Regions from separate parts of the Fischerella major NIES-592 genome, predicted to be linked through region 1. Evidence: riboswitches for the same ligand, from Rfam matches in the RefSeq annotation. Region 1 holds a riboswitch; the other holds the start of a gene.
What was found. Region 1 has a riboswitch for cobalamin ahead of NIES592_RS01345 (DUF1636 family protein). Riboswitches for the same ligand answer to the same signal wherever they lie in the genome.
Positions count from the first base shown of each region.

Region 2: it holds a riboswitch for cobalamin, as region 1 does, so the genes downstream of both, cobG (precorrin-3B synthase) here and NIES592_RS01345 (DUF1636 family protein) in region 1, are expected to answer to the same signal.

Region 1 is NZ_MRCA01000001.1:291,846-308,235, forward strand. It holds gene NIES592_RS01280 (M15 family metallopeptidase) at 91-888, shown strand; gene NIES592_RS01285 (GNAT family N-acetyltransferase) at 932-1,420, opposite strand; gene NIES592_RS01290 (CobW family GTP-binding protein) at 1,940-2,911, shown strand; gene NIES592_RS01295 (WD40 repeat domain-containing protein) at 3,029-4,102, shown strand; gene NIES592_RS01300 (hypothetical protein) at 4,190-4,465, shown strand; gene NIES592_RS01305 (N-acetylmuramoyl-L-alanine amidase) at 4,570-6,375, opposite strand; gene NIES592_RS01310 (CTP synthase) at 6,517-8,154, shown strand; gene NIES592_RS01315 (hypothetical protein) at 8,287-8,712, shown strand; gene NIES592_RS01320 (diacylglycerol kinase) at 8,834-9,289, opposite strand; gene ybeY (rRNA maturation RNase YbeY) at 9,436-9,963, opposite strand; gene NIES592_RS01330 (DUF3285 domain-containing protein) at 10,004-10,159, opposite strand; one part of gene prfB (peptide chain release factor 2) at 10,315-11,361, opposite strand; one part of gene prfB (peptide chain release factor 2) at 11,363-11,434, opposite strand; gene NIES592_RS01340 (type 1 glutamine amidotransferase) at 11,692-12,489, shown strand; cobalamin riboswitch at 12,595-12,734, shown strand; gene NIES592_RS01345 (DUF1636 family protein) at 12,756-13,154, shown strand; gene NIES592_RS01350 (ATP-binding protein) at 13,259-15,799, opposite strand.
Region 2 is NZ_MRCA01000002.1:111,107-127,496, forward strand. It holds gene NIES592_RS04390 (adenylate/guanylate cyclase domain-containing protein) at 1-11, opposite strand, end outside; gene NIES592_RS04395 (hydrogenase maturation protease) at 527-1,000, shown strand; gene cobJ (precorrin-3B C(17)-methyltransferase) at 1,045-2,805, opposite strand; gene NIES592_RS04405 (precorrin-2 C(20)-methyltransferase) at 3,099-3,797, opposite strand; gene NIES592_RS04410 (precorrin-8X methylmutase) at 3,794-4,426, opposite strand; gene cobG (precorrin-3B synthase) at 4,595-6,064, opposite strand; cobalamin riboswitch at 6,114-6,303, opposite strand; gene cbiE (precorrin-6y C5,15-methyltransferase (decarboxylating) subunit CbiE) at 6,509-7,717, shown strand; gene NIES592_RS04425 (Rid family hydrolase) at 7,862-8,434, shown strand; gene NIES592_RS04435 (SGNH/GDSL hydrolase family protein) at 9,316-10,173, shown strand; gene NIES592_RS04440 (nuclear transport factor 2 family protein) at 10,613-11,011, opposite strand; gene NIES592_RS04445 (antibiotic biosynthesis monooxygenase family protein) at 11,038-11,487, opposite strand; gene NIES592_RS04455 (DUF2254 domain-containing protein) at 12,185-13,531, opposite strand; gene NIES592_RS04460 (mechanosensitive ion channel family protein) at 13,573-14,586, opposite strand; gene NIES592_RS04465 (hypothetical protein) at 14,807-15,412, opposite strand; gene NIES592_RS24905 (hypothetical protein) at 15,584-15,733, shown strand; gene NIES592_RS04470 (MGMT family protein) at 15,730-15,936, opposite strand; gene speB (agmatinase SpeB) at 15,951-16,390, opposite strand, start outside.

The DNA.
Region 1 (16,390 bases):
AAATTAAATATCTAAAATGATACCTATTGCCTTTATTCCTCTCCAGTCTACAATCTGTTATGAATACTCAACAAAAGCAGGAGTTAACCCTTGAAGAACGCTGAGTTTTCTGGAAAACCGCGAAACTCATCGCCTGTGTCTGGTGAAGATATTCCAGCAGCTTTACGCGATTCTCCTGATGTCGCACCCAAGAGGCGTCTATCTCTCTTGGTTTTGGGAATTGGGGGAGTGCTTGTTTGTGGGCTGCTGGCTGTGATTAGTGGTTTTTTGTTCGCCTGGACTGCACCGAAAAAAAATTTAGTTTCTCAGCCTTCTCCAACTAATTCAACTCCTGCGAATTCACAAAACAACAATACCGACCAAGTTCTGGGACATCTGGCATACACAGAAGCGCCAGAATCAGAACTAGCACCAATTTCGGCAGATGGACGGCAAAGACTGCGAAAAGTAGCAGCCCAAAAATATCAGGAGATGGTGGCAGCAGCGCGGAGTGCTGGTGTTATTTTGACACCTATTTCTGGCTTTCGTTCAGTTAAAGAGCAAGAACAATTATTCTTTGGTGTAGGCGCTCAACGCAATCAAACTCCAGCCCAGAGAGCAGCTTTGAGCGCTCCTCCTGGTCATAGCGAACATCATACAGGTTACGCCGTGGATATTGGGGATGGAACAGCACCAGCGACTAACTTGAATGAGAATTTTGAAAATACCAAAGCTTTTCAATGGCTACAAACAAATGCTGCTCGTTTTGGCTTTGAGATGTCCTTTCCCAAAGATAATTCCCAAGGCGTGAGTTATGAACCTTGGCATTGGCGTTTTGTAGGCGATCGCGACAGCTTGGAAACTTTCTATAGAGCCAAAAATGTTAAGCCGACTCAAGTGCCGCAATGAGAGAATAGGGGGAGGTGGGGTAGTGTTATTCAACTGATAACTGTTAAATATGTCGTCCCATAATTACTAAATCCCGTTCCACACCATCCAATTCTGCAACTTTGGGTAGGTATCCCCAATTTTGAAAGCCAAATTTGTTAAACAATTGTAAGCTTGGATGGTTATGAGCAAAAATAAAACCTAATAAATTCTTAATGCCCAAGTTGGGACTTTGGTTAATCGCTTGAGATAGTAACTGTTTTCCTAAACCGTGGCGATGATACTTAGGAGCTATGTAAATACTAACCTCAGCAGTAGCATGATATGCTGGTCGTCCGTAAAAAGATTGTAAACTCAACCATCCAGCCACTACGCCCTCGACCTCAATTACCCAAAGTGGATTTTTTGAGGGCGATCGCGCACTAAACCAAGTACGACGGCTTTCCACAGATACTGGTTCTAAATCAGCAGTTGCCATGCGTCCAGAAACTGCGGCATTATAAATTGCTACAACTTTTGGCAAGTCAGCTTCAGTCGCATGGCGGATAATCATTTACTGTTTCAAGAAAAGTTTAGAAAATATCTAAAAAATCATACAGTGTATTGGTCACAGACAAGTAAGGCAAAAGTCAGCAAATTTTGTTTTCCTTTTCTGTAATTACCGATTACCCATTCTCCGCAATGGGGCGACTTTCCTCTCCACAACCAAAAATCCAGATGAGTTGTATGGGGAATTTTTTAAGGTTGTGGTTGTTCAGATCCCCGACTTTTTCAAAAAGTCGGGGATCTATGACCTCTCATAATTTCTTTGGTGGACTAGTAGTTCACCACACAAACTTTGACAGGTAAACCAATTTTTAGACTCATCTTCTTTTCCTCTTCCTTCGCGTTCTTCGTGTCTTCGCGGTTCATTTCTTTAGCCATCAAAATTAATGTGGCAAACCACTAGTAGTACAAGGAGCGATTGCTCCTTGTGGCTAAAGCTGTTAGATTCCTTTTCAAGGAGCTGGTCAAAGCTCTGAAAATTAACTAGAGTGAATACGATTATCATTTAAAAAAGGGTATCTGGGATATGGTCACTAGTGTGACAACAGACGTAGTTCCAGTAACAGTTATTACAGGTTATTTAGGAGCAGGAAAAACAACTCTGCTCAATCGTATTCTCACCCATGAACATGGCAAGAAAGTGGCTGTGATTGTTAATGAATTTGGGGAAGTCGGTATTGATAATCAATTAGTTATCGATACAGATGAAGAAATCTTTGAGATGAACAACGGCTGTATCTGCTGTACAGTACGGGGCGATTTGATTCGCATCATCAGTAATTTAATGAAACGCCGTCATAAATTTGACCATTTAGTCATTGAAACCACTGGGTTAGCTGATCCCGCACCAGTCATTCAGACATTTTTTGTCGATGAAGATATGCGCCAACAATTAGAACTGGATGCAGTGGTAACGGTGGTAGATGCTAAGCACATTTGGCAGCATTGGGAAGCTGACGAAGCACAAGAACAGATTGCCTTTGCGGACGTTATCTTGTTGAATAAAACTGATTTAGTGACGTCAGATGTGTTAGATGAATTAGAAAGGCGAATTCGCGGGATGAATGCGATGGCAAAAATTTACCGTACCCGCAATTCCGAAGTAGGAATGGATGCACTTTTAGGTGTGAAAGCCTTTGATTTGGATCGGGCTTTGGAAATTGACCCAGAATTTTTGGGAGAAGATGCCCACGAACACGATGAAACCGTTTATTCTGTGGCTTTAGTTGCCGAAGGCGCACTTGATGGAGAGAAACTCAACAACTGGCTAGGCAAGTTACTGCAAACCCAAGGGCCCGATATCTTTCGTATGAAGGGTATTTTAAATATCGCCGGAGAGGACGATCGCTTTGTCTTTCAAGGTGTGCATATGATCTTTGAAGGCAAACCCGACCGCCCGTGGAAAGAAGGCGAAACCCGTAAAAATGAACTGGTATTTATCGGTCGTAACCTAGATGAAGCCAAATTAAAACAAAATTTTCTCGCCTGCTTAGTTTAAAGCGGATCGGGAATTGGGCATAGGGCATAAATATTTATTCTCCCCATTCCCCCATTCCCCCATTGCCCCCCAACCCCACAAAGTGGGGACCCCTAGCCCCCCATCCCCCCCATCATTATGAAACCCTCAACTCTCAATTCCAAAAAATTTGACCAGTACTTTTCTGGAACCCTTTCAGATTACGTGAGAGCGATCGCTTGGTCGCCGCAAGGTACAATGCTTGCTGCTGCTTCTGCTGCTGGGGAAGTAGCATTATGGCAAAATGACAATTTCACAACCTTGCAAACTAGCAATGATCAATCTGTTGATTGCCTGGCTTTTTCCCATGATGGGCAATTCTTAGCCGTGGGTGGTCAAGATGGTCTAGTCAAGATTTGGCAAGGAACAGAATTAATTGCTACTTTAGAAAATGCTCCGGCTTGGGTTGATCAACTAACTTGGAGTCCCAACTCTCACCAACTAGCTTTTAGCTTAGGGCGGCGCGTGCAAGTCTGGAATGCTGATACTCGTGAGATTGTTGTGATTCTCAATTTTGAATCTTCATCAGCATTGGGTATTGATTGGCGTAGTGATGGCAAATACCTGGCCATTGGTGGTCATCAGGGTATTAAGGTGTGGAATTGCCAAGACTGGAACCAGCAACCATATATTTTGGATATACCTTCTGTCAGTATTGCAATGGCATGGTCACCTGATGGCAATTATCTGGCTTCCGGCAATATGGATCGCACCATAACTGTAGTTGAAAGTCAGTTACTAATCTCTGGTAATGACCCCCAGCCTTGGGTGATGCGTGGCTTTCCGGGTAAGATTCGCGAAATCACCTGGTCAGATATTGGCAATCAAAATGGTGTACCGATTTTGGCTTGCTGTAGCGTTGACGGTATCGTTGTTTGGGAAAAGTCGCAGGATGAGTCTTTAGGTTGGGAAGCAACTGTATTAACCAATCATGTAAATGTAATTAATGCGATCGCCTTTGCACCTCATAGTTTGCTACTGGCTTCCGCAGGTGCTGATGGCTGGGTTTGTCTATGGAAAGATGCCAAGCAAATATCGCAAATTCTCACAGGCGCATCAGATGGCTTTTCGTGCCTAGCTTGGCATCCCCAAGGTAAGCTACTAGCTGCTGGTGGTAAAGAGGGTGAATTATTTATTTGGGTACAAACATCACATGGTCAAGGTTTTGGATAAGGCTAACAGCTAAAAGGAACAATTATTACTCATGACGAGTCAGTAAGGATTGGCTATGCTATAGTCCTATAGGGTTTGTTGTCAATTATGAACATAATCAAACTAATTTTACTTGCTTGTCCTGTAGTCCTTACTTCTATGCTGTTGGTAGCAAATCCGGCGGCTGCATCTTATCTCAAGTCTATAGCTGCTGTCACACAACAGGTAACTTTCGTATCTGCACAACCTGTTCACCCATGGATTGCACCAAACTTATCTAGTGATTCTCAAGCGATTATTGATCAACTTGGTTGTAGTTGTGCTAATTGTGTGCAAGCCAAACTTCAGATGGAAGGCAAACTATCACTTTCTGATTTGCTTTGACCGAAAATATATCTTGGTTCAAACGAGAACATTGTGGATTCACTCTTCAAAACAAGCGATCGCAACACTCTTGAGATCCCCGACTTTTCCAAAAAGTCAGGGATTTAGTTCACACTCTTAAACCACTCGACAATTCCATCAGCTACAGCCTTTGCTAATTTCTTTTGTTCTTTTTCATCCATCACCCACTCAAATTCATCGGGGTTACTCATAAAACCTAACTCTAATAATATTGATGGTGCACTCGCTGGACGCGTCAGCGCTAAGTTATCCCAAAACACACCGTAGGAAGGCCGTTTTCTGGTTTTAACTAAATAATTCTGCATGAATATTGCTAAGTCGTGCGCTTGGGGATGATACCAAAAAGTTGCTATCCCTTTGGTGTTTTCGGCGTCGCCATCGTCGGGGAGGGAGTTGTAATGGATGGAAATAGAGATTGCTGGTTCTTCCCTATCTATGATTGCTTGGCGTTCAGGAAGCGACACTTCTTTGTCATCTTCCCGCGTCATCACCACTGTTGCGCCTCGCTTCACCAATTCATCCCGCACTAATTTTGATACTGTTAAATTCACATCTTTTTCTGAGTAGCCATTTGGTCCTCTTGCACCAGGTTCTTTGCCACCGTGTCCTGGATCTAGTAATATCTTGATGCCTGATAAAGGCTTTTGTTTGCTGTTACGAATGGGAGAGTGACGTAAACTTAATATCAAGCTTGTACCTTCGTATCTCAGCTTGTATCCCCACTGTTGACTTTTTTTGAGGTTGAAGGTGTATTGTAACTGTTCTGGCTTCACTTGCTGCCAATCTAAGCGAGAAATTAAAGGATTATCGTCCAAGCGAATAATATCAGTTTGAGCGGTGGTATTGTGGAGAGTGAGAGTAAAAGTTTTATCTCCTTGTTGTACGCTGACAGGGACGGGAACTTGCAGAGGAAAAACCATCTCTGTCATGTTAGGTTGTGGACGATAACCAACACTACGAATGATTGAGTGGGGAGGAACAGCCCCTGGTATAGTAGTGGTTTCCTTACTATTGATCCAACCGCCATAGTCCAAGCGCAACCATTCTCCTTCCCTAGCTGTGACTGCTGCACGTGTACTTTTAGGTAGGGGCGTCAGTCGAGAATAATCTGTACTCGGACCAGTACGAGCAACACCAGCATCGGCTGTGACTTCCACAACTGGCAATTTTGCGGGTGATAGGATAGTGATTTTTCCTGTTCCTTCCTGATTTATCGTTTTGCCATTTAGCGTCAGTTGAAACTGAGGTTTACCTAAATCTACTTCGTTGGTGTTGTCTGCAACGGGTAAATCATTTTCCTGTACTGTAGTACATCCCTCGTATTTACTAGCACTATGGTTAACAAAAGGTTGATTTCGTCCTGTCAGTGCTGCCAAATTGCTTGGTAGTTGTGCTTGTTGGGGTTGGGGCGAGAGGGAAATTGTTTGATTACCCAATTTTACAGAGACACTGGCGTTGGGAGTGGCGATCGCACTAAAACAAATCAATTCCCCTGGAAGTCTAGCAATGTCCACTGCTGGAGTCAAAGAATCTTTGGCAAAGGCTAAACCCTGTGGTATTTCCGGTTGGGTAGCAAGCCTTGTTACCTGAATCTGAATTGCTTGTTTTTGGTAGCTGATTTTAAAAGTATTTTCTCCCACCTGTAAAGGTAAACTAGGGGCAAAATGGCCAGACTGACTGCGCCTGATTGCTTTACCATTGATTAAAACCTGTCCGGAAGCGGGGGCTGTACCAAGGAAGAAAATGCGATCAGCACTAGTTTGGTGATTTGGGGGAGGATAAACTACCCGCAAATAGGGATATGGCTGTTGTGCTGAAACAAATACAGAGGAGGCGACTATAAAGCCTAATATTAAAAATCCTAAAAGTGATTTCACGCCAAAATACATTAAGATTCACAACAATAAGAAAGGCAGAAGGCAGAAGTATGAAGTGTGAAGTGTGAAGTGTAAAGTATAAAATCTAAATTCTTATTTTCATTCTTCATCCTTTATCCTTCATCCTTGAGAAGTTACTAGAAATTAAGAGTTATGACTAAGTTTGTGTTTGTTACCGGTGGTGTAGTTTCCAGTATTGGCAAAGGCATTGTAGCAGCAAGCCTGGGACGTTTGCTCAAATCTCGGAATTATTCGGTATCGATTCTGAAGCTCGATCCATACATTAATGTTGATCCAGGCACGATGAGTCCTTTTCAGCATGGAGAAGTGTTTGTTACCCAGGATGGCGCGGAAACAGACTTGGACTTAGGGCATTACGAACGCTTTACTGATACCTCCATGTCGCGTCTCAACAGTGTAACTACTGGCTCTATCTACCAAGCAGTAATTAATCGGGAGCGTCGCGGAGATTACAATGGCGGCACTGTACAGGTGATTCCTCATATTACAAATGAAATCAAAGAAAGAATTGACAGAGTTGCAAAAGACACAAATCCTGATGTAGTAATTACAGAAATTGGCGGGACGGTAGGGGATATAGAATCACTACCATTTTTAGAAGCAATTCGTCAGTTCCGCAAAGATGTAGGACGGCAAAACGTGTTATATATGCACGTCACCTTAGTTCCCTGGATTGCTTCGGCGGGAGAAATGAAAACTAAACCCACACAGCACTCTGTTAAAGAACTGCGTTCGATTGGTATCCAACCAGATATTTTAATTTGTCGATGTGATCGCCCCTTACCAACCGGATTAAAACACAAATTATCCGAGTTTTGCGATGTCCCCGTAGCCTGTGTAATTCCTGCGATCGATGCTAAGAGCATTTATGAAGTACCGCTAATTTTAGAACGGGAAGGACTAGCACAGCAAACACTGGAGTTGCTAAATATGGAGCAACATCAACCAGATTTAACTCAGTGGCAAACTTTAGTAGAAAGACTTTATAGTCCCAAACATCCCATCGAAATTGCCATTGTTGGTAAGTACGTACAATTGAGCGATGCTTATCTTTCTGTAGTTGAAGCATTGCGTCATGCAGCGATCGCCATGAGTGGCGATTTGCGTCTGCGGTGGGTAAATTCAGAAAAACTAGAAGTTGATGGAGCCGAGAATCACTTGGCTGGTGTGGATGGTGTAATTGTACCTGGAGGTTTTGGTGTGCGTGGAGTTGATGGTAAAATTGAAGCCATCAAATATGCTCGCATTCATCAAATTCCCTTCTTGGGTTTATGCTTAGGAATGCAATGTTCTGTGATTGAATGGGCCAGAAATATTGCAGCATTTACCGATGCTCATAGTTCTGAATTTGAACCCCATACAGAAAATCCAGTTATTAACCTGTTGCCAGAACAGCAAGACGTGGTAGATTTGGGCGGGACAATGCGCTTGGGTTTGTATCCTTGCCGTGTTTTGCCCAATACCTTAGCATTTAGTCTGTATCAAGACGAAGTAATTTACGAAAGACATCGCCATCGTTACGAATTCAATAACGCTTACCGCAACCTGTTTTTAGAATCTGGTTATGTGATTAGTGGCACTTCTCCCGATGGACGTTTAGTAGAAATGATAGAATTGCCTAAGCATCCTTTCTTTCTGGCTTGCCAATTTCATCCGGAGTTTCAATCTCGTCCTAGTGCGCCCCATCCTCTATTTAAAGGCTTTATCGAAGCTGCGATCGCTCATTCTCAATCCTACGAAGGCAGACACACACCTGTTTCAGTTTCCTAGATTTCTTGACAATCAGTCGCCATTTTCCAGAGAATTCACGCAAAACTTTCTGGCAGATAAAGATTTATACTCTGCTAAGAGGGTGCTGTACAGCAATATGCTCCTGATATATTCCCCATGTAAGGAGACTTTGTGGCGTACTGGGTAAAAATTAGTTACGAGAGGAAAGAATATGTGGTCAATTTTGAACGCGTAAGTGCCTTTTGTTATGAGCAAAACGGTAGGGTAACATTTTGGCTACCTGATTGTGCTATCCCAATAGTAATCAATCCTCAAAGTAACCAGCAAGATTACCAAAAAATTCTAGAGTATATCCAATACATCACCGAAGCGCAATTAGAAAATAGCTACTGGGTGAAAATCTACTACGAGAGAAACGAGTATGTAATTAACCTCAACTGTATCAGTTCTTTTTGTTATGAACCACCGAATGGCAGAATCACATTTTGGCTGCCAGACGGCATTATCCCTATTATTATTAATCCAGTTAGTAACCCAGAGTCTTACGAGAAAGTTGTAAACCACATTCAAAAGACAACTGGGCATTTTTTGTCTTAAATAAAAGCAGTCCCAATGAAACTTTCTAGTAAGATTTGACTAAGTGTATCAGACGTGCCATGGCACGTCTGGTACATTGCTGTATTGTGTTATGGGGTGTTTCCTTGTGTAGGAGAAATCTCTAAAAAGCCGACAAAATTAAGGTTAACAAAGGAGGGAATAAAAGTGCGATCGCAACCAAAACTGCTACACAAGCCGAAATCAACACAGCACCAGCAGCACAATCTTTGGCAATTTTTGCTAGTTCATGGTAAGCCTGCTTGACTGTTAAATCAACTACTGACTCAATTGCTGTATTTAATAACTCTAATGCTAAAACTAAGCCACTAGTTATACTGATTACTGCTATTTCCACTGCTTTTAATCGTAAAAAAATGCTTAATCCCAGCGCTACTACACAAATAACAACGTGTATACGAAAATTACGTTGAGTTTGAAAAGCGTAACTTATCCCACACCAAGCATACTTAAAACTCACGAATAGATTAGCAGCAACTTGCCAGGATAATTCTCGCTTTTTGCTGACAACTGTTTCTAAGTGGTTTGAAGTTGGTGGTGGTGAAACTGGTTGGGACATAGTTGAAAAATTACAGCACCAGAGTGGTTGAACTGGGAATATGTGCCGATTTTAATAATTAAATCGACATTTCTGCCAATTTTCTACTGAATCATTATATAAAGAACAACTAGGAAGCCGCACTTTAAATATGAAGGCAAATCATGCTACTCTATGTCAATAGAAATACCTACCGACTTCAGTAATTTTACTTGCTTTTTTAGCATTCTTTCTAAACTTTCCTCGTCCGGATGATCCCAGCCCAGCAGATGTAACAATCCGTGACTTGCCAACCAAGCTAGTTCTGTTAACAAAGTATGCCCTTGCTTTTGAGCTTGTTGCTGTGCTGTATCAATAGAAATAACAATGTCACCAAGATATAAAGGCATAGAAGCTAGCGCTTCACTTGGTATAGGAGAGTCTACCTCTAATGCCGCAAAGGATAAAACATCTGTAGGCTTGTTTTGTTGACGATACTGAGCGTTTAATTCTTGTATTTCAGAATCGTTGGTCAAACGCAACCCAATTTCATAATTTGCCGTAGACGAAATACTTGGTTGTAATATTTCCAACCAACAATTGAACCAGTTTTCCCATGTTTGAGATGTAATGGGGATGTGTATATCCTCAATTTTTATACTTTCAGATTGCGAATATTCATTGAGGTAATTCTGTACATATACTTCAACTTGCACTAGCCGAAAAATCTCCTGTAGTGAAACTGATAGTTTATGATCAGCGGGTCAGATAAGCAAGACCGATAAGGACAGCTAACAGCCCAACAGTGGTTAGTACAAAATGCTTCAAAGAAGTAAGTCGCTTTTGCACCATGTTTCGCATCGCGAGTTTGACATAGCTGGGTTGACGTTCATCAGCAGGAGAATTACTCATAATGATTTGATGACAATTATCTTCTTTCAATGTAACAGTTTGTTTAGTTAATGGTTAGTGGTTGCTTGTTGGTTGTTGATGGTCAGTAAACTAACAAATATACGGACGCACACCTGTGCGCCCCTACTACTAACTACTAATTACTAACAACTAAATTAGACTGCCGCTTCCACCAACTGATTTTCTTGCCGCAGATAAGCTTGGATGAACATATCTAGTTCACCATTCATCACATCAGCGATCGCAGTTGTTTCGACATTGGTACGTAAATCCTTTACCATCTGGTAAGGATGAAATACGTAGTTCCGGATCTGATTGCCCCAAGAAGCTTCCACCATATCACCGCGAATTTCGGCAATTTCTTTGGCGTGTTGTTCTTGAGCGATGACTAGCAATTTAGCTTTCAAGCGAGCAAGGGCTTTTTCTTTGTTTTGCAATTGGCTGCGTTCTTCTGTACAACGCACAGCAATACCTGTGGGAATGTGAACAATACGCACAGCAGTTTCTACCTTGTTGACATTTTGCCCACCTTTACCACCAGACCGAGATGTGGTGATTTCTAAGTCTTTTTCGGGAATCTCCAATTGCACCGAGTTATCTAATTGGGGCATTACCTCTACCCCAGCGAAACTGGTTTGGCGCTTACCATTGGCATTAAAAGGCGAAATTCTGACCAAGCGATGAGTACCTGTCTCAGACCGCAAATATCCATAGGCATAACGACCTGTAATTTCTATAGTCGCTGATTTTATACCTGCTTCATCACCCTCGGACTCATCTGTTAAATTTACTTTGTAGCCATGATTTTCCGCCCAACGGGTATACATGCGCAGTAGCATTTCTGCCCAGTCTTGCGCATCAGTACCACCAGCACCGGCGTTAATAGTCAGAACTGCGCCTTTATCGTCATAAGGCCCAGAGAGTAACTGTTGTAACTCCCACTGGTCGAGTTCCCGATTCAGCTTAGTGACAGTAGCTTCTGCTTCTTGCAGTAGTGCTTCATCAGTTTCTAACTCTAAAAGCTCCAATACTGCTTTCGTATCTTCTAGGCTACTTTGCCACTGTTCGTATTGTTGGAGATGTGCTTTTAAATCATTCAGTTCTTGCAGCGTTCCTTGGGCTTTGACTTGATCTTCCCAGAATTCTGGTTGTGCTGCGATTTGTTCCAAGTCTTGAATTTTGGCTGTGAGTGCGGGAATGTCAAAGATAGTCCTGGGTTTTACCCAGGCGATCGCACAACGTTTCAATTTCGCGTTTTAGTTCTAGTACTTCCATAGTTCTTGCTAATGAGAGCGCGCTTTATATTTTAAGCGTAGATTTGCGGCATTTTGTCAATAGACATTGCTTTTTATTTTATTGATATCTGTGATCTTATCTATAATATCCTCGTACAAAAGAATAGGGGATTAGGGGTAGGTGATCAGAGAGCGGGGGGCGGGACGAAGATAAAGGAGAAATTCTCCCTTATCCTCCTTCTCCCCTTTGTCCTCCAAGTCATCCCCTTGTCCTCCCCATCCCCAATCCCTAAAATTATGAAACAGTACGAACTGACCATTGGTTGGCTATATCCTACGCTCATGAGTACCTATGGCGATCGCGGTAATGTGATCGTCTTAGAACGCCGTTGTCAGTGGCGAGGATACAATGTCAAAGTGTTGCCCTTAGACCAAAATGCGACAGCAGAAGATATTAAATCTGTAGATTTAATTGTGGGTGGTGGCGCACAGGATCGTCAGCAAGAAATTGTCATGCGTGACTTGCAGGGTGCGAAAGCAGAAGCAATGCGCGAAAAAATTGAAAATGGTACTCCCGGCGTCTTTACCTGTGGTTCACCCCAACTGTTAGGACATTACTACGAACCAGGTTTTGGACAACGCATTCAGGGCTTAGGCATTTTAGACATCGTATCAGTGCATCCTGGTGAAAATGTCCGACGCTGTATCGGAAATTTAGTCGTGGAAGTGACTGCAACTCGTTTAGCGCGGGATCTTCAAGAAATGACGGGTAGCAAACCATACCTCATCGGATTTGAAAATCACGGTGGACGTACTAAGCTGGGCAAAGTAGAAGCACTAGGACGCGTAGTGTACGGCTTAGGCAACAATGGTGAAGATGGTACAGAAGGGGTATTTCATCAGAATGCGATCGCTACTTATTCTCATGGTCCCCTGTTACCAAAAAATCCCTTCGTGGCAGATTGGTTAATTCAAACCGCACTGAGACTAAAATACCAACAGCCTATCACTCTATCACCCATAGACGACACCTTGGCAATGCAAGGGCGAGAAGCTATGTTTAAGCGGTTGCAAGTAGATTTACCAACACACTAAACATAAAGACTCACTTTGCGTCCCTTTGCGTTAGCCTCTGCGTCCCTCTGCGTTTAAAAACAGCCCATAATAACTTACCCAACAAACTATCTCGTCAAAATCACGTTAAGATCAAAAACATTCGGTTCTAGTGGGGAGCAGCTACTAGAGGTAACGGGGAAAGTCTGGTGTAAGTCCGGCGCTGTCCCGCAACTGTGAACTTAACTAAAGTAAGTCAGGATGCCCGCCGAAGTTGATTTTAGTTCTAAAATATCTGCGAGGTACAGATGACGACAGCCACAAATACTCAGCAACCGTCTCATACTTTATTTGTATGCAAGACTTGTGCTAGTGTCTGGCAAGGTGGGAAGCGAGTCGGTGAAAGTGGTGGACAAAAGTTATTAAAGAAACTTCAGGAATTAGCTCAAGATTGGCATCTCAAAGATGGTTTTCCGATTCAAGAAGTAGAATGTATGAGTGCTTGCAGTCATTCTTGTGTTGTTGCTTTCGCTGGTTCTGGAAAACTAACTTATATGTTTGGAGATTTACCAGTAGACGATAGTGCGGCTGCAATTCTCGAATGCGCTAGCAAATACTATGATAAATCTGATGGTTTTTTACCTTGGTCAGAACGTCCCGAGCCTCTCAAAAAAGGGATTTTAGCCAGGATTCCCTCGTTATCTTAAAGTAGAGACGTTGCACTGCAACGTCTGTACATGGCACGTCTGTACATGGTAAAATCGTGTCGAAAAATCCCTAACCAAACCCTATTTTTCCGACCCTCAATCCCTTATTTCTCCGCAATCAATCTTTGCAACCGCTCATCTGTGAGAAATTTTTGAAAGCTAGAGTTAGTTTTTACTGTCTTGCGACATTCAGGATTGAGACTAATAGCTCGTTGTAAGCTTTCAAGGGCTAATTCAAGATTTTTTTGCAAAGCATAACAACAAGCTTTGTTGTAATGAGCTTCAAAGGAATCAGGAGATAGTGCAATTGCTTTGTTAAGGCTAATTAGTGCTTCTTGATAAGAACCTAATTTATTTAGCGCATTACCTCGGCTGTACCAAGCTTGGTAATTATGAGGGTGGATAGCTAGTACTTTGTCGTAGCAAACTACTGCTTCTTTGTAGTCTCCCAAATTTGCCATAACCACACCCCGGTTGTACCAAGCTTCGTAATAATCAGGCTTGATTGTTAGTGCTTTGTCATAAGAAGCAAGTGCTTCTTTGTATTTGCCCAAGGAGTATAGCCCATTACCTCTGTTGTACCAAGCTTTATAATGGTCAGGTGCGATCGCCACTGCTTTATCGCACGATGCAACTACTTCTTGATAAAAGCCCAGGGGATATAAGGCTATACTGCGGTTGTACCAAGCTTGGTCATAGTCTGGCTTGATTAGCAGCACTTTGTCATAAGCAGCAACAGCCTCTTCATAGTGTCCCAAAAAATATAACGCATTGCCCATGTTGTACCAGGCTTGGTAATGCTCGGGTTTTAATTCTACTACTTTTTCACAGGATCTAACCACTTCCTCGTATAATCCCAACAGATATAGGACTACACTCCCGTTGTACCAAGCTTGATAATAGTCGGGTTTAAGGGCCAAGGCTTGGTCATAGGAAGTAACTGCCTCTTCGTAATGTTTTAATGCATACAATGCATTACCTTTGTGATACCAAGCTTGATAATGGTCAGGTTTAAGCGCCAGTACTTGGTCGTAGGAAGCAACAGCCTCTTCATAGCGTCCCAAGTTCTCTAGTGCTTGACATCGGCTGTAATAAGCTTGGTGATAGTCTGGCTTAATAGCTAGTGCTTTGTCGTAGGAGATTACTGCTTCTTGATCACGTCCCAAAAAATACAAAGCAATGCCTCGGTTATACCAAGCCTGATCTAAGTTAGGCTTAATAGCAAGTGCCTGATCATAGGAATCAACTGCTTCTTCATAGCATCCCGATAGGTGCAATGCTAGGCTCCGATTATACCAACCTTGGTAGGAGTCACTCTTGAGCGCTAGGGCTTTGTCATAGGACGTAACTGCTTCTTCATAATTTGCTAATAAGTACAGTGCGATACCCCGGTAAAACCAAATATCAGAGATTTCACGGTTGAAGGTGAGGAGATGATCGAAGCAAGTTAAAGCTTGTTTGGGGTGATTGAAGTTTAATAGTTGACAGCCTAAATTAAAGAGTTTACCCAGCATTTGCTGGGGATATCTATCTGTTAGCTGCAAAATCAAGTGGGATAGGGAATCAACATATTCATTAGCATCCACTTGCTTGTCTTTAGCTTCTATTTGTCCTGGGCGAGGATTAAGGATGTGTTCACTTTCAATCAGATCATTTAGGACTCTGCGAATTAGCCAACGATGCTGTAATTGTTGCTGGGACTGATCCCCGAGCATTAATAAAGCAGCTGGTTCTAAGATGAATCGTTCAACTGCAAGATTAAATTGTTGCAGCAAATCTACAGCATCGTAAATATATCGGCTAGCGGGATGTTTTTTGATGGCATCTGCGTAGCACTTTTCCCAAGTCTGTTGACAAGTTTCAATGTAATTATTAGAGGTTAAAGATAAGCCTTTATTTCTCAACCGACGGAGATTTACAACTACATTTGTGAAAGTCTGGTCATTTTTCTGGGCGATCGCTATATAATCATCTTCGTTAGTTTTTATCTTATTTTGAGGAACAGTGTTACTTAATAACTGAACAATTGCTGCATTTTCTGGTTCTGGTAAGTGATAAACTTGAAAACGTAGCTGTTGCAGTTTTTCCCATTCACTCGCGGTAGTGGCAATCACCCGTATTTTATCCTGACCGCAGAACTGTTCATAAATTTCTAGAACTCGCCACAGTCGCTGTTGTAAAGGTACAGTCAAAGGGGCTAACTCAGATTCCTCTAGTCCGAGGGGCAATTTGGGGAAGCGATCGTCTATCCTTTGATAGAGATTATCAAGCACAAACAGCAACTTGCGCTTAGCAGCAATTTTTTGTAGTTGCTCTTGGTTTGGTTCATCTATCCATCCATCAGATTTTAGCCAGAGAACTGTCCAGCCTTCTCGGTTATAAAGTTGTGCTAATTCGGCGGCTTCTCGAGTTTTCCCGATTCCCGCTTTTCCGACAATCAAAAGCCAGCGGAATTCTTCTAATTGATTTTCCAATTCTCGCCGCACATTGCGATCGGCTTGTCGCATTTGATAAGGAATGTGAGAATCCGCTAAGGGATCATTACTATCCCCACCGAAAGCCACAGATAATACATTTCCATTGGGTTTGATAACCTCAAAGGGAAAAATGGAAGGAGGTATTTGTCTAATCCGCCTCTGTTGCATGTAACACCACAAAAGTCTAACAACGGCATTAATTCAGGGTGTGAGCAACCTTCAGAGAAAGGATATGAATAAGTTCACCCAAGTTGTTTGTAGGTGGATCCAAGGTTAAGAAGAAAAATGCAATTTCCCTTTTAACATTGAATCTCCACCTAACCAATAATTGAAAATTTGGTTTGGTGAATTAATCTTTTATCCTTCTTTAATCTTGATATAATTCTCAGCTACTCACCCAATCGCTTGAAAGTCTAAGCCCAAAAATATTCGATTTGCGTATTTAAATTCTCTTTCTTGAAACCTGAACAAAGGGATCATCCCCACTTGGCTACTTGGCGCTTTCAACCAAGTTACACAAACTCAACCCACCTGCACGAGTTGATATAACAATACCAGGCGGAGTTTGCCTGTATAACTGCGATTTTCCATCGCCAGGGATTTTTTGCACATATGAGATGCTTCCTGAGCAAGTTACTCAAATATTATCCCACAACTAAATAAATAAGAGTTAACTGAAATCAGTGAACAGTAAACAGTGAACAGTTATTAGGCGCATGGTTGGGGACTAAAAGGGAATAGCGAACGGGGGGTAAGGTA
Region 2 (16,390 bases), on a different contig from region 1:
AGTTCAGTCATAGTTGTGATTGAAGAAGAAAGGCAGACAGAGGAGCCACTGCGCCCTTGGAGGTTCCCGAAAGCGGTCGCCATGCAAGTTCCGGCGAACATTTGCCCGTTTGGCAGAAGGAACCAATTACAAATGGATTCAGATCCCCAGTAATTGTAGACCACCAACTTGAAAACATGCGCAGGAGATATGCCAGAGTTAAACCCTTATTCTTTATGGCACTCTCTAAGCCATTCCGACAACTAAGGATTGGGGATTAAAGTAAGGTGTAATTTATTTTAGATATTCACCTCACCCCCCGTCTACGGCAGGCTCTCGGCGGTTTCGCAGAGGGGGGATTAATTGGACTTTTGCAACAAGTCTATTCTTTGGTTGATAGGAATTACGCAAAACTTAACAATGCGTAGCGGTAATTCATGAATTACACTACGCAAGAACAAGATTTTCGGTCACATCTTGCGTAAGTCTTGATTGAGTTATCTTTAGAGGAGTTGTGCTACCAGCCTTTGGATTTTCATCAAAAACGATGGACAATGTTATCATTAACACTTACCCAGCCATCCTATTGATTGGCTACGGCAACGAACTGCGTAGTGATGATGGTATAGGACAACGGGTAAGTAATTTGATAGCAAGTTGGAAACTTGCGAATTTGTATACATTGTGTGTTCATCAACTCACTCCGGAACTGGCTGAAATTCTGGTCAATTTTGATGTTGCTATCTTTGTGGATGCGTATCCTGCCACAGTGGAACAGGATGTGCAAGTATCTCCTATAGAACTTGTCGATACCAGTGTAACGATGGGACACAGCAGTAACCCTTGTTATCTACTTGCACTTACACAAGCTCTTTATGGTCGCTCACCGCAAGCATGGTGGGTAACAGTGCCAGGAGTAAACTTTGAATTGGGCGAAACTCTATCACCTGTTGCGGAACAGAAAATAGAAGTAGCACTGCAACAAATCAATCATTTGCTTAAAACTGTAGATAGCAGGTAATTGGTTTTTCCCATTGCACGGTGATTACTGATTGCGAACTTCCGTTAATCATCATAGCGACGGGGAGTATAAACCCAAATATCACCATCTCGCTTTTGGATCATCCGGGTTTTGCTCGAACCAACAAGAATAACTGTCCGCATATCAGCATGTTCTGGTACTAAATTTTCCAGAGTACACACCACAACAGATTCAGCCTCTCTACCGAGGTTGCGTGCTAGTACAACTGGGGTTTCCGGGGAACGGTGACGCCGCAGTATCTTTTGTGCCTCTGCTAATTGCCAGGTGCGTTGCTTGGACACTGGGTTATAAAAAGCAATGACAAAATCTGCTTGGGCGGCAGCAGTAATGCGTTGTTCGATAATTGACCAAGGCTTTAAAATATCTGAGAGGGAAATTGCACAGAAATCATGACCAAGAGGCGCACCTATCTTCGCTGCAGCTGCCTGCATGGCGGAAATACCTGGTGCTACTTGAATTTGGATACCTTGCCATTCTGGCTTTGCTTGTTTATCTAGTACTTCAAATACTGCTGCTGCCATTGCATAGATTCCAGGATCTCCAGAGGATACCACTGCGACAAACCGTCCCTCTGCTGCTAAATCCAGGGCTGCCTTTGCCCGGGCAATTTCTTCCCGATTGTCTGATTCATGCAGGCGTTTGCCTTTGGTGAAGGCACTAACTAAATCCAGGTAAGTAGAATAACCAACAAAATCAGTGGCATTACGTAAAATTTCTTTGACTTCTGGTGACATCCAATCACTTCTGCCTGGACCTGTACCAACAATTACCAGCCGTCCCCGTGGTGTACCTGTGGTGTTGATGTCGATGGGTAAAGGTGCGATCGCAATGGCACAGGAAAAATTTGCTGTTTGCTGCTGTCCAATCAATTCACCACCAGAAGCTGCTAAAGCCGCTGCTACAGCTACATCTGCGGTAGTATTTTGAGACATAACTTGAGCGATCGCATCGGCAGTAAAAAAACGAATTGGCACATTAAGAGAATTAGCGATCGCTTGCAAACCAGGTTCAGCAGCATCTGAGATACTGGCAAAAACTCCCGCAACAGAGGCTGGAGCTAACTCTGCATCTGCTAGCATTTGCTGTACTAAGGCGACTAACTCTGAACCTTCCCCTCTTTGTAACGGGGGATTGAGGGGAGTAATTCCAATTGCCACCGTTGCAGGATGATAGACCAGGTGGGTTGCTGTGGAAAATCCTGCCTTTTCAGTAACTTCTATAATTCTTTCTGCATTCTGAGCAATAGGTAAAGAACTGTTCCTCAGCCAAGCTGCTTTACCTTTTAACTGCACCGCATGTCCTGCCAAGAGGTCAGACATAAAGACCTTCGCATATTCTGGGTTAGACAAACGATAACCTACTGGCGGGTCTTCCAATGTGACGCCAAAGCGAATATCACCAGTCGTTGTGATGGCAGGTTTAACACCTAATACACTGGCGATTTGTCGCGCCAAATTATTAACACCATTGAGTCCTCCCAAGAGGGGTACTACTGCACTACCATCCTCTGCAACTGCTAAAACTGGAGGTTCCTGTCGCTTGTTGGCAAGCAGTGGTGCTAAGGTTCTGATCAAAATACCTGTAGCACAAAAGCCAATAATGGGTATACCGTTTGCAAACAACTCCCGCAGTGTGACTCCAAACTCTCTAAAACTCACATCTACCTCGGAAGTGCGTCCGGCTAGTCCATATAACTGTGCTTCTGGTAAGATACTGATGATTTTACGGGCGACGGGGATGCTTTTGTTACCCAGCACAATAATGGCAGGTGCAATTTTAGTCATATGAATTAGCTGAAATTGAAAGAAATTGGTGTCTTTGTGTTTTGGTGGGTTAAAAAATCTTGAACCACCAAGACACAAAGACACGAAGACCAAAACATTTATATTGGTTGAATTCTGATTCAGAAGCCCAGAAATACTATAGCAAGCCTATTATGATTGGTCAGAATCGCAAAGCCCTGCTCCCCGACTTTTGCTGAGAAGTCGGGGAGCTTGTCTCTCACTAATGATTTAGTCATGCTATACAGACATTGTTGAGAGTGTAACACAAGATTTGTTGCGAGAAGCATGCTGTATCATAACCGACTTTGACTGGGAACCAAAATCATTGAAAAATAAGGTACTTGATCAGGATATACTTCATCCAAAGAAATTATCTTTTGATTGACCATCGTTCCTCGTTCAATGTAACGTGCCCTTGATGCTAATCCTAAGTGATGCAACACATCCCGGACTTTCGCAAAATGTCGCCGCAGTTTAATAATTGCTGCTGCATCAGCGTTTAACAATTGTGCTTTCAGAGTTTCGGCTGGTAGGGTGGCTGGTAAAACGCTAAAAACATCGTCACGATAACTCAGGGGAACTGACAATGCAGAAGCACAGCCCATCGGTGAGGAAACTCCTGGTACAACTTCTGTTTCAAACTGGTCGGATAATCGTGTAAACACATACATAAAGGAACCGTAAAATAACGGATCGCCTTCACACAAGACTACTACGTCCCGTCCGGCTGCGAGATGTTCAGCAATAGGTGTAACAACTTGGTCGTAAATTGGTTGTGCTGCGTAAGGATCGAGGGCACGGGGGAGATGATACTTAACTTCGATTTGGTTGCCAGGGAGATATTCAGCTACGATACCCCTGGCGACACTTTCTTTGTCTTCTGCTGATTGATAGGCAACTACCGGACAAGTCCTTAACAAGCGTAATGCCTTGAGAGTCAATAGTTCTGGGTCTCCAGGCCCAACACCAACACCATAAAGACGACCTTTCATTCTTCCTTCTCCGTTGCTAGGGCGTTAACTGCGGCAGCTGCGATCGCACTTCCTCCTCGCCGTCCCTTTAATGTCATAAATGGCACACCACGACTATCTGCTGCTAGTGCTGCTTTTGACTCTGCGGCTCCTACAAACCCAACCGGAAAACCAAGAATCAATGCAGGTTTAGGTGCGCCTTCATCCAGCATTTCCAAGAGTCGAAATAGAGCAGTAGGTGCGTTACCAATGGCTACGACAGATCCTTTTAGGTGGGATCTCCACAATTCTAAAGCCGCAGCCGAACGAGTATTTTGCAGTTTTTGAGCGAGTTCCGGCACTTCAGGGTGATTGAGAGTACAAATCACCGCATTGTCTGCTGGTAGGCGCTTACGGGTAATTCCTTCTGCCACCATGCGACAATCACACAAAATTGGTGCGCCTACTGCGATCGCAGCACGTCCAGATACGACAGCAGTAGGTGAGGCGACTAAATCATCAACAATATCAGTCATACCACAGGCATGAATCAAACGCACTGCCACTTTCGCCACATCCGGAGCAAGGACAGATAAATTTGCCTCAGCCCGAATCATGGCAAAGGATTGACGATATATTTCATTTCCATCTCGAATGTAGTCAATGGTCATTATCTAAGAGTTGGTTGTTGGTTGTTGGTTAGTGGTTAGTGGGTAGAGACGCGATGTTCCTCGCGTCTGTACAATAGTGGTTAGTGGTTAATTGTTTACTACCCCTCACACCCCTCACACCCCACCCTTACGGGAAGCCGCTACGCGTCTACACACTCCTCACACCCCTCACACCTCCCCACCTCTCTCAACGATCTGTTGCAACTGTGCAATACCATGTCGGTTGGCAAATTCTCCTAGTGATTCGTGGCGAGTTCGGCGTTTTGCAATATAAAGTTGGAGAATTTTTTCTATCAATGGAGGCAATTCTGCAAAAGGTACAGCCTGGTAAAGTACTCGCCCAAATTTGCTTTCATCATCACTGTCTCCAACGTAGATCTGATACTTGTCTTCACTGACGCCCAAGAGAGTAATATCACTATTGTTGTGTTGGGCGCAGGATTTTGGACACCCTGTAAAGTGAATATTCACAGGTTGATTGAGAGTAACGCGTTGATCCAGATACTCAGCTAACATGAGGGCGTGATTTTTTGTATCCGTAGCTGAGGATGCACATCCTGTACTACCAGCACAAGCAATTAAGGCGCTATATAGATTGGTTGCAGACCAATGCAAATTCAAGTTCTCAATTTTACTTTGAACTTCGTGAATATACTGTTTGGGAATATCTGTCAACAGTAGATTCTGCCAGGGTGTGAGCCTGAGTGTACCACTACCATAACCCTGGGCAATATCCGCTAATCCTTGTATTTGCCATGTTTCCAATTTACCTAGTGGTAGCACAACACCAATGTAGGAAAGTTCTTGTTGTCTTTGGGGGTGGACACCAAGGTGGAGATAGCGAGTTAGGCGTGGATGAGGAGGTAAGATGGTGGGGAGATGGGAAAGTCGCCGCAAAGGGTAAGAAAGGTGATTTTCTACTTCTTGGAGAAATCTTTCTATACTCAAGTTATGCAGAACTTCAAATAAACGAACTTTGGGTGATTTGCGATAAGGCGTGAAATTCTCTTTCTCGAGTGCAGAATACTGCAAATAAACTTTGGCGATCGCACTCACTACGTCTACACATTCTTGGGGTTGCAATAATATGCCTGTATTTGTAGATGATTCACCTAAATTCAGCTTGAGGTGAAAGTATATCTGTGTACTGAGTTCCACAGCAGTCAAAATGATATCGTTAGGGCGATCGCACACCTTTAGCGCGCCTCCACCATCAACTGCAATGCTGAATTTAGGTGACAGGGGCGTAAGTTCAACATGGCTGCTGATATAGTTATCCAGTTTGCGAATGAGCGATCGCGTATCAATCAATTCTTCGGAATCAATACCTGCTGTCGGACTACCCATGATGTTACGCAGATGATCAACACCCGGATTTGGTGAGGCTAAACCAATGTCTTGGAGTAGGCGCAGAACTTCAGAAGTTATTTGTGTATGAACTTCACGAATTTGTAAATTGGCACGATTAGTAATGTTAACGTAGCCTGCACCGAATTTCTCAGCTAAATCAGCTACAATCCGAAACTGCCCAGTAGTGACGATTCCTCCAGGAATCCGGATACGAAATAGTGTTCCGTCTCGCGCGGACGTACTGTAAAAAAGACCAGGACAAGGGACAGAACTTGACGACAAATACACCTCTAAAGCTCCTTCCCTGTGCAGCGCAGGGAGCAGAGAAACTATGTGTCTTGGCAACACCCCTAGAAGTTGGCATTCTGACTCACCGAATTGGTTAGTTGTTGGTTGTTGGTTGTTGGTTGTTGATTTTTCCACCAACTACTAACCACTAACTACTAACCAATTTTTTATCGGATTACAGCTGCGGCACAGTACCGGGATCTCACCGGACTTTCCCAACTCTAGGTTTGAGTAGTTTAGCATGAGTTTGTGTCTCAAAAGATAAAATCAAAGCTTGGATTAATCTTTGTCCAAAAAACTCATTGCTTTGTCACATTGAGTCATTTAATGTTTGAAACGCAAAGGGACGCTGAGGAAGGTGCGGAGGTTTGCAGAGTATTTTGCTATGCTTCTAGTCTTTTTCAGTTAAAATCATAAGCTGGCTCCTGCTAACTCTTGACTACGATGCAAAAATGGTTATCTGTGATCGGTATTGGTGAGGATGGGCTATCAGGACTGAGTGCGATCGCTCGTTCTATACTGCAACATGCACAAGTGATAGTTGGGGGAAGCCGCCACCTCGCCATGTTATCACCTGATGATCAGCGCGAAAAAATCACTTGGTCTTCACCGATCAACGCATCTGTAGAGGAAATTCTCCGCCGTCGGGGTCAGCCTGTGTGTGTTTTGGCGAGTGGTGATCCCATGTGCTTTGGTATCGGTGTTACTCTCAGACGCAGCATACCGATTGCGGAGATGACTATTATTCCTGCGCCTTCGTCTTTTAGTCTCGCCTGTGCCAGACTGGGATGGTCGCTGACGGAAGTGGAGACGTTAAGCCTCAATGCTCGTCCCCTGGCTTTGCTCCATACTGTTATTTATCCTGGGGCGCGATTGTTGATTTTGAGCGAAGGGAAGGAAACCCCGGCGATTGTAGCTGATCTCTTGACAAAACGGGGATTTAGTGGTAGCAGAATTACTGTCCTAGAACGCATGGGTGGTTCTCAAGAACGGATGATTGATGGTATAGCCGCCTCCTGGACAACTACAGAAGTAGCTGATTTAAATACTGTGGCTGTAGAGTGTATTGCTGATCCTGGAGTGGTGGGGTTATCTCGTTTAGCAGGATTACCAGACGACGCCTATCATCATGACGGACAACTCACTAAGCGCGAAGTACGGGCGATTACCCTTGCTGCTTTGGCTCCTATACCAGGACAATTATTGTGGGATGTCGGTGCAGGCTGTGGTTCGATTGGTATTGAATGGATGCGGAGTCATTCTCGATGTCGAGCGATCGCCATTGAACAAAACCCTACTCGACTACAATACATCGCTGACAATGCTAATGCCCTCGGTACGCCTCATTTACAAATCATTCATGGCAAAGCGCCGATTGCACTGAAAGATTTACCCCAACCCGATGCTATTTTTATCGGTGGTGGTGCGACAGCAGCAGGTTTGTTTGAAGTATGTTGGCAAGCTTTGCGTCCGGGTGGGCGTTTGGTTGCTAATGCTGTGACTATTGAAAGTGAACAAAAATTACTGCAATGGCACAATCAAGTAGGTGGAGAATTGATGCGTGTTGCTGTACAGAGGGTTGCTCCCATTGGTAGTTTTTTGGGATGGAAGCCGATGGCACCTGTGACCCAGTGGGTGGTGGTGAAGTGGTGAACTACCCCGCAATTTGAGTTAGTTGAAATTACGTGAGTGTACTCAAGCAGTCCTCTTTGCTAGTGCTTTTTTACTCAAATTGCACACATAATAGAACCAGATATGAGCAAAAATGAAGAACTCATATATATATAAGGAGCTTGAATGACTCGACGTATTACCAATGCTGTAAATTCACTGGTGACAAAATTCTCGCGACGAAATGCACTTTTGTGGCTTGGGGGTAGCGGGCTAGGTACTGCCTTTGTGGTGGGAACACAAAAGCAAGTCAGCGCTAAACAGAACAAAGATGTAACATTGGTGAACCCACCAACTTTATATGATGCAACCCGAAATGGCTATAGTCATATAGCTGTTACACCACCAAGGACAAAAACCGTTTATATTTCTGGTCAATTTGGTTCAGATTTACAAGGTAATCTTGTCTCCAATGACTTTGAACAACAGTTAGTGAAGGCTTTCGAGAATCTCCGCTTTGCCTTAGAAGCGGTTGGTGCGAAACCAAAAGATGTAGCAAAAACTACTATTCTTATTGTGGATTACAACCAAGATAAATTGATCCCGTTAGGACGGGAAATTAGCAATTTGTGGGGGGATAAACCACCAGCAAACACCCTCATTCCTGTTCCTAGACTTGCACTTGACGGTATGTTGTTTGAAATTGATGCTTATGCGGTGATTCCAGAAAAAGGTGATGGCAAACTAGTTTCTGATTAATTTACATTTTACCACCTGCAATAGCCAGGAGGCTCAGCCTCCAAACGCTTGTTACAAGGTTCAACCTGTTCCCCTACTGTGCTGCCAAGCATGGTAGTGTTAGATTTATTACAAAAAACTCGCCTTCCTTAGTAGATTCGCTACTGCTGCTGATAGGGTTTGCACAGGGTACGAATGAACCCAAGTCAGAGGATGCGCCAAACAATATTTTTGTACCAGTTGCAGGCTACGATCGCGTGGAGGGAGATTTTAATAAACTAGCAATACCCTCTTTCCTAGATTGGTTTGATATGAATCCACCACTGAAGTGGGGAGCAGTAGCATTGGCTGTCTTAGGTGTGGTAGCGTTTCTAGGTGGATAGCATCCAGGAAATGATATTTAATTTTGGCGTTGCTGAATTTGGTCATGAATTGTGTTTGTCTACATTTTGTAGAGATGTAGCAATGCTACGTCTTTTAATTCAGCAACGCCTTAATTTTTAACGATTACTGGTAATGGGTAATGGGGAAAATCAGTAATTACCAATTACCAATTACCAATTCATCTATATAAATTTATTGCTTCTATCTTTTGGCAGAATTTTTGAAAAAGTGTATTTAGATTCTGAAAATAAAGTGGTGCGATCGCCATTCAAAGTACGGATAACCCTGCTTCCCTACCAGAAATATATTGTTACATTAGAAAAGCATTCACTAGAAAAACTTTAATCCTTAGAACCTGACAATCAAATAGCTTGAAAGCCTAAACAAGTATCAAATCCTTGTCAAGCAATGATTCATAATTTCTAACTTTTATGAACCAGTATTAGCCTTCTTGATCAAAACAGAAGAGGATTTTTGCTTAAAAAGCGGTCTGGTTCTCATTTAAAGCGAATAGAAGCGTGAAAAAACAGATTTTAGTAGTGCTTGCTTTCTTATCCTTCATTATGGTTGCACTGAAAACTTCAATCACAAATTCCCATACTAGCATCAATGAACTTTATGTCTTTGGTGACAGTCTTTCCGATATTGGTAATGCATTTAATGCGACTGAAGGATTCCATCCTTCTAGTCCTCCCTACTTTCAAGGGCGTTTTTCTAATGGTTTAGTTTGGGTGGAATATCTTGCTTCTGGGCTAGCATTAACCCCCAAACAAAATACTAACTTTGCCTATGGCGGTGCAACTACAGGCAGTGGCAATCTGAATGGAATTCCAGATTTATTGACACAAGTTGATAGCTTTATCAAAGTTTATCAGCAGGTTGATAAAAATGCACTCTATATTCTATGGGCTGGTGCTAATGATTATCTTCACGGCATGAGCAATCCTTCACTATCAATCAATAATATATCCCAGGCAATCCAATCTCTTGCAAAAGCTGGAGCAAAAAAAATCTTGGTTGCTAATTTACCAGATTTAGGGAATATTCCAGCCACACGCAATAGCCCTTATTCTGGTATTCTTAGTTCTGCAACAATCGCGCATAATTTGGGCTTAGCTAACTCCCTTGATCTTCTCAAACAGAAGTTAGGACATGATACCCAGATGATTATGTTTGATGTTCATTCACTATATAAGGAAGCGATCACTAACCCAACTAAGTTTGGCTTTACAGATGTAAATACAGCTTGTCTAAATAATCTTGCTAGCTGTGATAATCCAGACAAGTTTTTATTCTGGGATGGCATTCATCCAACCACTGTTGCTCATAGAATTTTGGCAAAAGCAGCTCTAAAAGAGTTGAAAATAACATTTTAATTTCTACCTCTTCCAGAGCTTTACTTGATATAAGTCTAAAATGATACCTACACTACCAACAAAAGACACAACCTGATTTTGTTAAATTTGAGGCATTCTTTACTGATAACTGATAAAAATACCCCTAGAGGAGCGATTTTTCCCTCAAGGGGTAAAGTGAGGTATGACTTAAATGTTTCTCTTCTTCCAGGAAAAATATTAACTTGATTACGAAACCCTTTTATCTATCTAAAGATCAGTATATTAATAGGTTAGTATAAATTTATCTTGTTATAATAAATACAAAACTGTAGGTTTTGATGCATATAACTTGACAAATTTGCAGATACTCCTTATCTATCATTTCTTCAATCAGTGCCGAGTTTGTATCAGCCTTATCTTGGAAACTAGTATATTTTCATTCATGACGGTGAATTTTTTGATTGGGACTGCCTTCTGGTCAATTCGACTTGCCATCACTGCCAAAATACTCCCGGTAGCTGCAAATTTTGTTACCACGCACATCAAAGGAAACCGCTACCCGATTTTTATATGGTTCTCCAAATAACATTCCTTCATCTCGGAATTCAAACACAACCGTTGTTTCATTGCTGGTAACATGGTCTAGTGAATTCAGTTTTAGTCCAGGACTAAAAGCCTGTGTAACGTATTGAAAAAACTCTTGGGCTCGTTGTTTACCCACATTCAATCCGTGGAATTTCCCCATCGGAAACCAAAAAGTAAAGTCTTCTGTGAGCATATCCAAAAACTGTTTCCAATCACCAGTTTCTAAACCATATTGAAAGTATGCAAATGCTTCACGACCAACTGTTAAAGTATTTTCTGACTCTTGGGTCATAATGATTATCAATCAAATTTAATTAATTATTTGCGATCATCAAGCAAAACCTGAAAGTGTTTGACATTAGGCTCTAGTTCCAGAAGATACTCTTTATCTCTGGGAAGATGCCTAGTCTTTTCAATATCATTACCTGCAAACTTCCGAATAGCGTCTAGCGACTCCCAATAAGATATCACAGTAAACTCCGTAATATTGCCATGAGTACGGCGAAAAACTTGCGCTCCTAAATTCCCAGGAATCGACTCAATTTTTTTGATACCAGCTTCCAGAAGATAAGCATAGTAATCATCTGCCTTAGAAGTCAGCGTTCTACCGTGCCAGAACCGCGCGATCGCTGTTTTAGTTCGGGAAGGAGTATTATTTGTTTGGGCAATCACGGGTAAATGCCTAACTTGTGCTAGAAAGGTGAAGGATAAACCACCTAGCAATACCCCCAGTGCAAAAAATATACCAAGATATTTATCCTGTTTCATAGCCGTAAGAAAGTGCTTGTGAAACCAGAATATCTTGGTATCCTGCAAATACTGACTTAAAATTTCAAAAATTTAAAATATTAATCATAAAAAACTCTGCTTCCCTTGATTCGGCTTTCTCAAAGTAAAAAAATGCGCCTCTTTTAGTTGATTGAGATTTTATGAGTTTTCCAGGCTTGTCAAATGCATTGCTGGCTCAATTTTGAGGGATCTGGATATTCATAATTGGGCAATATATGATGTATCTGGTACTATGGCTTCTGCTAATATGAGTGATGTTGATCGGACTACACAGAGGTATCAGGGAACGACTACAACTACTACTGACCAGGGGGTAGTGGAAGTTGTTGATAAGCGCAATGATCAACCCCTCTAGTATCATTAGGCGATCGCATTCCAAATAAATTATCCTGCTGATATTTGGTGCGATCGCATGTCTATTGTGGACAATCTATCGCCTCAAGCAGTTTTAGGAAGCTATCCGATTTTTCGCCGATATTTGCCCCTTATTTCCACAACCAATTGTTAGACTCCACAGAATATTACTCCTTAACACCGTACCATTATTTCTCCAAACCGATAATTATTTGGATTGGAGAATTTTAATTTTGATATCATACCAAATTGGGATAGTTAGTATTGTTTGAAATTACAAAAACAGCTTTGCAATCAAGACTTTCAATCCAAAATCCAAAATCTAAAATCCAAAATTGGTATAATGCTCTAAAGCTTTAATCACCCTGTAATACCGTTCCTGTACATCCTTACGGTCTAGTTCTTCTGATAACCCCTCTTGGCTACCCCGCAAAATCATCTCAGCATGACGCCTCAGAACTGTCTTATGCTTTGGATTAGTGGTGTAAGTTGCAATTGTGGTGATCGCTTCCAATAACCGAATAGTCACTGCTGCATCAGACTGTGCATACTGCCGAATCTGGTTAAAAGCCCCGTCAACCAATTGTTCAAACGTAAATTGCTCCGCAATTACACGTAGTTTATGGTTATCATCATAGCGGTAAGCTGAGGGAAAATCCCTTTGCACCAAACCCGAAAGTCCCGCACTCAGTCGGTCAATACATCGAATCGCGGTAAATGGATCGTTCACAGCAGGAGAGATGGCGCGTAGAGCAATTTCTACCAACTGATTGATCGGAAATTCCACATCCTGTTGTTCAGTACGTTCTTTACCCAGAATAAAGGCATCGTTGATTTGTTTGCTAAGTTTTTGATTTACCCGTTCTCCAGGAAAAACCATAACCAAATCACTGCCCTTAATCACAAACTTTCCTGGCCGAAACTTGACACGCAACAGTAGATTGTGCTTACGGGCAATCTTCATTAATTCTTCATTATCAATTGCTTGCAAATAACCTGTAGCATTAGCTCGAATCGGGTAAGCTTCCTCCTCAAAAGAAATGGGAATTTCAGTAACTCGCCGCTCCTGTTCTGGTTCACTATGTCCAATTTTTTCTGGAAACAGCAGTTCAATGGCTTTGTCTAAGTCTTCAGTGACGTTCTGGATGACCTGCGATGCTTGAATGATTGTTGAGGCATGATGTATAAAATAAATCAATACACCAACGCTAAAAATTGCTAGCAGGATACCAACAGTAACAGAGAGTTGCGGCACAAATTGCTCGTATTCATCTGCTTCTCCATGAACTGTCCGAAGTACGAGCAAGCAGTAGATGAACGTACCAATAAATGTACCAAGCACAAATTGATTACCTGAATCCTGCATAAAATTACGCAGGATTCGAGGTCCGAAGTTAGAAGCAGCCAGCTGAAGCGCCACGATTGTAATTGAAAAGGCTGTAGCGGTAACGCTAACCATCGAGCCTGCAACAGCTTCTAGCAGCGATCGCGCGCCATCAGGACCACCAGTGTAGATCCACCACAATTTCTCAATTGCTAACATACTTGCCCGGTCAAGTGCTAGCATCGCGAAGGCCAAAGCAACTGCAGCAATTACCATGATTGTTGGCAAAAACCAATAGCTAGAATGGAGTGTGTCCCAAAGCTTACCTAATTTGACATTATTCATCTTTAACTTTTGGATGCAATAGGTGCGTATTGGCAAGTAGTTTACTTTTCGTCGTTAGCTGTTGGAAAATCTGCCTTACCGTTGTGAGCGTCTGCGGTTTGCATTTGGGCAAGTAGTCGGAGTGAATCACTGATGCGGCGAGGTTTTGGTAGTTTACCATTTCCTGCTGGCCAACCTTCACGCTGATGTGAGCGATCGCCATCTGTTTCCTCTGTTTGGTCATGGAACAAAATTTGCTGTGTTGGAAAGGGTAAATCTATGCCGTTTTCGACCAGCTTTTTCTTAATTGCAGACAGCACCTGATCCCGTGAGGTGAGATCATCTGCACGTCGTGGCGGTTTAATCCACCACCTAGCCCGAATATTAACGGTACTTTCGGCAAGTTCCATCACTAGTACATCGGGTGCAGGATCTTTGAGTACTTCTGGCACACTATACATTGCTTCGAGCATCAGCTGCTTTGCTTGGTCAATGTCGTCACCGTAGCCAATACCAACATCATATTCCAATCGACGATTTTCAAAGGCAGTGTTCACTGTTACCGAATTTGTAAATAACTCGGAGTTGGGAATTACAATCCGGCGACCATCGTAAGTTCTGATTGTAGTTGCCCGTGTCTCAATATTTTCTACCGTTCCTTCAAAGTTTTTAAAGACAATTTGGTCATCGATTTGAAATGGTTCTGTCAATAGGATGAGGATGCCAGCTAAGAAATTTTGTAGGATATCGCGAAAGGCAAAGCCGATAGCCACACCACTAATTCCTAGTAACTGCACTAAATCACCTGCTCGAAATGTCGGAATCACAATCGACAGAGCAACAAATAGACCTACCAGGAGTGTTGTGCCCTGTGCCAAGCGTCCCAGTACCAGTCCAAGATTTCGAGCTTGACGGCGGTTACGAGTTAAGCGCTTGACTAGTCGCTTAATTCCCCTGGCAACGAAGAAAAAGATGGCAAAGACAATCAATGCCAGTACGATATTGGGCAGTAGGACAATGAATCCGTTGATCATTGCCTGGATTTTGTCCCAAACTGCGGATATGTCTGCATTCATGATACTGATTAAATTATCAATATTGCTGATATTAGTGAAAGGTTCTGATATTTCACTCCACCTGTAGTTAGTTTTAGCAGTGTATAAATGGTAGGAAAAAATTAGAAATAACGGCACACGGGAAACAATCGCGCTGTCTAATCCTCAATAGAATTGCAACCACAGAGACACAGAGGACGCAGAGAAAGAGAAAGTAGAGAATTTTGCTGTTGTTTGATTTTTAATTTGAACCTGCACCTGAACCTATGACTCCAATAAGTTGTAAAAGATAGATCACTGCAAATACTGCGAAAAATATTCCTGCGATCGCAGTACCAGCAAAAATTGTCTTTGATGGTCGTAGTTCTTTTGGCAACATCCGGTGGCTGAGGAAGAGGGTAAGCCCAGTGACAATGGGAATATGGGCAGCTTCAATTGCACCTGCAGTTTGCAGCAAGCCGACAGGTTGACCGAAGAACAGATAAACGGCGATTGGTAAAATTGCCAGTAGCACAACAATATAAACACTCTGCAAGAACTTCTCGTTCGTCCAGCGTCCTCGCACACCAAAGCCTTGCACAATAATCTGCGTACCATCAGCAAACATCCGTCCAAAACCATCTTCGACTGACAGTACGGTACTACAAAAGGTAATAAAAACTATCGCCACCATAAACCAAAAGCCAAACGGTCCCCAAAGGTCGCCCAGCAAGGTTCCTAGAGTTTCTGCTACCTGATTTTCTTGTGGTACAAGTCCCCGCGGACGCAGCAACTCGCCACCGAGAATTAAGAAAGACAATGCTGCCAATAGCGCACCAACCACAGCTAAGGTATTGGATATAGTCATCAAATTTATCCAATTACGCAGTTTCTTTTTTTCCTGTTGGTTGAGTTGCTTGGGATCTATTCTCTCTTTCCCCTTAGTTAGAAACTGCTTGTAAATAAGCATGAAGCAAGAATACTGTGAGACAACGAGGAATGATATCCAAAAGGAATCCCTAATTGTGAAGCTCTGACCATGACTGAACCGCTCTATGACAGCGACTTAACCGATGACTATGAACGATTACCAGAAAATTACGAAGGCATGATTTATGTGGTGATGATTCGATTAATGCTGCGAAGACTCACCCACAACAGACGAACTTGGAACCTTGAAAATGCTTAACTATCCTTTACAAACAGTTTCTTAGCATTCACTACTCGATGCCAAGGAATATTAGATGAGACGGTATCTACACGGTAAAGTGCATATCCTGCTAAACGTGCTTTACCATACAACTGAGCCAAATCAGCAACTTGACCATAAGTAGCTACCCGACCTTGGGGTATTTGACAGACAATTTTATAGATTTCATCGTAGGTAGACATTTGCTCTTATGCTTCTACTTTTGCTGAGATAAATCCATCAAATTTGCCAACTTATAAACAATTCGCGCCCCAACGTTACCATCCCATTCAGCATCACCAACTTCGCACACATCAAAACCAATTATTTTTCTACCACTTTTTACTAATTCACGGAACAAACAAAAAGTTTCTTCTAATTCCATTCCACCAGGAACAGGAGTACCTGTACTTGGACAAAGTTTTGGATCAAGACCATCGACATCAAAGCTAATATAAACGTATTTCGGTAAATGATTGATAATTTGTCGGCATAACTCAATCCAAGTCTTGCCAGAGTAAAGCATTTGTTTCATTACTGGGTCGTAATAAGCAATAATTCGACCATTGGATTGGTTAATTATTTCTACTTCATCATGACAAATATCACGCAAACCTACCTGCACTAACTTGGAAATTTGCGGTAGTTTCATAGCAT